Regions from separate parts of the Halomonas pelophila genome, predicted to be linked through region 1. Evidence: predicted binding sites of a transcription regulator. Region 1 holds the regulator's gene; the other holds the start of a gene.
The links. Region 1 encodes sigma-54, which starts transcription at its own class of promoters, with help from an activator protein. Its sites were predicted from a motif close to TGGCACNNNNNTTGCTNT; they were not measured.

Region 1 (2,200 bases):
GAGCGCCGGCTCGAGGAGCTGCTCGAGGACTTCCACGTGACCCACATCCGCGACAACCTGGGCATGAGCCTCTCCGGGGGCGAACGGCGGCGGGTCGAGATCGCCCGGGCACTGGCCACCGAGCCCGCCTTCATCCTGCTCGACGAGCCCTTCGCCGGGGTCGACCCGATCTCGGTGGGCGAGATCAAGGGCATCATCCGTCAGCTCAAGGCCCGCGACATCGGCGTGCTGATCACCGACCACAACGTGCGCGAGACCCTCGACATCTGCGACACCGCCTACATCGTCGGCGACGGACGGATCATCGCCGAGGGGGATGCCGAGGCGATCCTGGCCAACCAGCGCGTCCGTGACGTCTACCTGGGCCAGGACTTCCGCCTCTGACCGCCGCCTCGATCGCAATCGACTGATATAAATGTCGTTATTCGCCGACGGCATGCCGCTTGCGCATGGCACGATTGTTGCAATTTCTTCGGTTGCACCCCCCGCGCCCAGCGGCTAGGGTGGGATTTTTCGGCACGTCGAGGGAACTCCTCTCATGGCCATGAAGGCTTCCCTGCAGCTTCGCGTCGGCACCCAGCTGACCATGACCCCCCAGCTGCAGCAGGCCATCGCCCTGCTGCAGCTCTCGACCCTGGACCTGCGCCAGGAGATCCAGCAGGCGCTGGAATCCAACCCCCTGCTGGACGTCGAGGAGGAGTTCGGCGAACAGGCGGTGAGCGAGACGCCCGACGACGACTGGGCCAGCGAGATCCCCGCCGAACTCACCACCGACAGCGACTGGTCCGACACCTACCAGGATCTGGGCGGCGCGCCCGCCGGCGGCGAGGCGCCCGACTTCGAACGCCAGGCCGCGGGCCAGAGCCTTCAGGGCCACCTGGCCTGGCAACTGGCGATGACCGACCTGGACGAGCGCCAGCTGCGCATCGCCGAGAGCCTGATCGACGCCGTCAACGGCGACGGCTACCTCACCCAGCCCCTGGAGGAGATCCGTGACGGCCTCAAGGCCCAGGGCCTCGCCGGGCTCAGGAGCCGGGAGGTCGAGCAGGTACTGCTGCGCCTCCAGCAGTTCGAGCCCACCGGGGTCTTCGCCCGGGACCTGCGCGAATGCCTGCTGCTGCAGCTCGCCACGCTGCCCGACGACACCCCGCTGCTGCCACAGGCTCGCCGCCTGGTGCGCCAGTTCCTCGAGGCGCTGGCCGGCGATGACCGCCGACTGCTCAAGCGCCGCCTCGGCCTCGATGACGACACCCTCGACACGGCCATCGGCCTGGTGCGCTCGCTGGACCCACGCCCCGGCAGCGCCTTCGGCGAGGGCGACAGCGACTACGTGATTCCCGACCTCGTCGCCCGCCACACCCGCGAGGGCTGGCAGGTGGAGCTCAATCCCGAGGCCATGCCACGCCTGCGCATCCAGCCGGACTACGCCGCGCTGATTCGTCGCGCTGACAAGAGCGCGGACAACCAGTTCCTCAAGGATCACCTGCAGGAGGCGCGCTGGCTGATGAAGAGCCTCTCCAGCCGCAACGACACCCTGCTGCGGGTGGGTCGCGAGATCATGGTGCGCCAGCTCGACTTCCTGGAGCGCGGAGAGGAGGCCATGAAGCCGCTGATCCTGGCCGATATCGCCCAGGTCGTGGAGATGCACGAATCGACCATCTCGCGGGTGACCACCCAGAAGTTCATCCACACCCCGCGCGGCATGTTCGAGCTCAAGTACTTCTTCTCCAGCCAGGTGGGTGGCGGCAGCGGCGAGGGCGACGCCCACTCCAGCACCGCCATTCGCGCGCGGATCCGCAAGCTGATCCAGGACGAACCCCCGCGCAAGCCGCTCTCGGACAGCCGGCTGGTCGCCCTGCTCGACGAGGCCGGCATCGGTGTGGCGCGGCGCACGGTCGCGAAATATCGCGAGGGGATGGGCATCCCCTCCTCCAGCGAGCGCAAGCGCCTGCGTTGAACGCCGCGAATGGCCGTCTCGACACTCCCCAATGCCGGCGTCCGATGCGGGCGCAAGCACTTGAATTGACGCCGTTCGACGAGCGTCCTGCTGCCCCCGACCGAGGGGGTATGCAGGACGGCAAAAAGGGTTACAATCGACTCACACCCCGTAAGAGCAAGGAGCGTGTCATGCAAGTCAACATCACCGGCCATCATGTGGAACTGACCGACGCACTGCGTGACTATGTGCAGGAAAAACTGA
Region 2 (2,200 bases), on a different contig from region 1:
GTGAGCGAGCCATTCAGGCCTCGACGGCGGTGACGCGCGCCTGGCAGGCATGCAGGCGGGTGATCAGGTCGGACAGGGCCCCGTAGTCCAGCGACGGGTCGCAGCCGCCGATGCGCTCGAACCAGGCGCGCGAGACGCAGAGGGTGTCGGTGAGGGTCTGGTGGCGCAGGCGCTGCCAGAGCAGCGTCAGTCGGCTGGGGTGCGCGGTGGTCAGCACCACGGCGTCCCGGCGGTGGTGCTCGATGTCGGCCAGGGTATCTACCAGCCAGCCCGGAGAGATGGGTCGTCCCGAGGCCGGGAACAGCAGCACCTGCCCCTGGCTGTGGGCCACCGCCGTGTTGAGCCGGTCGCCAAGCGGGGTGCCCTCGGTGGCGACACGGCGGACATCGTGGCGACTGGCCAGGCGCAACAGGCGTGAATCGCCGGTATCGTCGGACAACAGCACCTCGAGCCGCAGGTCGCGGCGCTGTCTCAGGGGCCTCAGCGCCGCCAGGCGGCGCGGCAGGCCGGCACCCGAGGCGCGGGCATCGAGGAGGATGCTGCAGACGATCATGCTCGGGTCGGCTCCCATGGTAGGGCGCGGGTCACACGGAGATGGCCCACACTCCAGAACCCGCGCCACCTCTCCGGAGCCAGCGCCATCCCGGTCGGCGCCGCCATGTAAACGAGTGTAGTTTTTGGTGTTAACACGTATCAACGGATGCCGGACTGATATTTCTGTGTTGCGGATATGACCTTCCGACTGTTCCAGGCATGAGGGAGATCATCGCTTTTCGGCAGGCCATCACATTTCGGCCGGCGGCGTGCGATCCAATCTGGTGCGGCAGGCGTTCTTTATGCACTTTTATGGTGCGAAGATGCGGCCGAGCCGACACCCTGTCGAGAGGAATGGCGATCCTGGTGCATGGGTTGGAGAAGGTGGTTCGAATAAAGCCTTTCTTCATCAATGGCTTGTCATTGTCATGCCGCTCGGTGGTGCAAGATTGGCACGTTGCCTGCATTCCCCTTGGCAAGGCCATGTTGCGGCAGGGTGGCCGTGGGCACCGGCCCGACGGCATGCTACAACGTCGTGGGCACCAGCCCCGCCATCGCCCTGCAACCGTTCAAGCTTTTCAGCCCAGCTCACTGTGGAGGACCTTATGTCCGAGAAGACGCTCGCCCTGATTGAAGAACACGACGTGAAGTGGATCGACCTGCGCTTTACTGACACGCGCGGCAAGGAACAGCACGTGACCATCCCGGCCCGTGACGTCGATGAGGAGTTCTTCGAGAACGGTCAGATGTTCGATGGCTCCTCCATCTCCGGCTGGAAGGGCATCAACGAGTCCGACATGATCCTGCGTCCGGAGGACGGCTCCGGCTTCCTCGACCCCTTCACCGAAGACGCCACCCTGGTGCTGCGCTGCGACATCATCGAGCCGGCCACCATGCAGGGCTACGAGCGCGACCCGCGCTCTATCGCCAAGCGCGCCGAGGCCTTCCTGCAGTCCTCTGGCCTGGGCGACACCGCCTTCTTCGGCCCGGAGCCCGAGTTCTTCATCTTCGACGAGGTGCACTGGAAGTCCGATATCGAGGGCTCCATGTACAAGATCTCCTCCGAAGAGGGCGCCTGGTCCACGGATCGTCCGGTAGAGGGCGGCAACCTGGCTCACCGCCCGCGCGTCAAGGGCGGCTACTTCCCGGTTCCGCCGGTGGACAGCTTCCACGACATCCGCGGCGCGATGTGTAACACCCTGGAGGCCATCGGCCAGTCGGTCGAGGTGCACCACCACGAGGTGGCCAACGCCGGCCAGAACGAGATCGGCGTGAAGTTCAACACCCTGGTCAAGAAGGCCGACGAGGTCCAGGAGATGAAGTACGTGATCCACAACGTGGCTCACGCTTATGGCAAGACCGCGACCTTCATGCCCAAGCCGCTGGTCGGCGACAACGGCAGCGGCATGCACGTGCACCAGTCGTTCTGGAAGGACGGCACCAACCAGTTCGCCGGCGACGAGTACGCGGGTCTCTCCGAGATGGCGCTCTACTACATCGGCGGCATCATCAAGCACGCGCGCGCCCTGAACGCCTTCGCCAACGCCTCCACCAACTCCTACAAGCGTCTGGTGCCGGGCTTCGAGGCGCCGGTGATGCTGGCCTACAGCGCCCGCAACCGCTCCGCCTCCATCCGCATCCCCTACACCGCCAGCCCCAAGGGCAA

Region 2: glnA (glutamate--ammonia ligase) is a predicted target of sigma-54. The motif match lies at 985-1,002, and genes of this name have one in related genera.

The regions. Positions count from the first base shown of each region.
Region 1 is NZ_JBEGCI010000002.1:181,634-183,833, reverse strand. It holds gene lptB (LPS export ABC transporter ATP-binding protein) at 1-384, shown strand, start outside; gene ABE957_RS02620 (RNA polymerase factor sigma-54) at 539-1,957, shown strand; gene hpf (ribosome hibernation-promoting factor, HPF/YfiA family) at 2,128-2,200, shown strand, end outside.
Region 2 is NZ_JBEGCI010000017.1:10,127-12,326, forward strand. It holds gene ABE957_RS15915 (glycosyltransferase family A protein) at 14-553, opposite strand; gene glnA (glutamate--ammonia ligase) at 1,140-2,200, shown strand, end outside.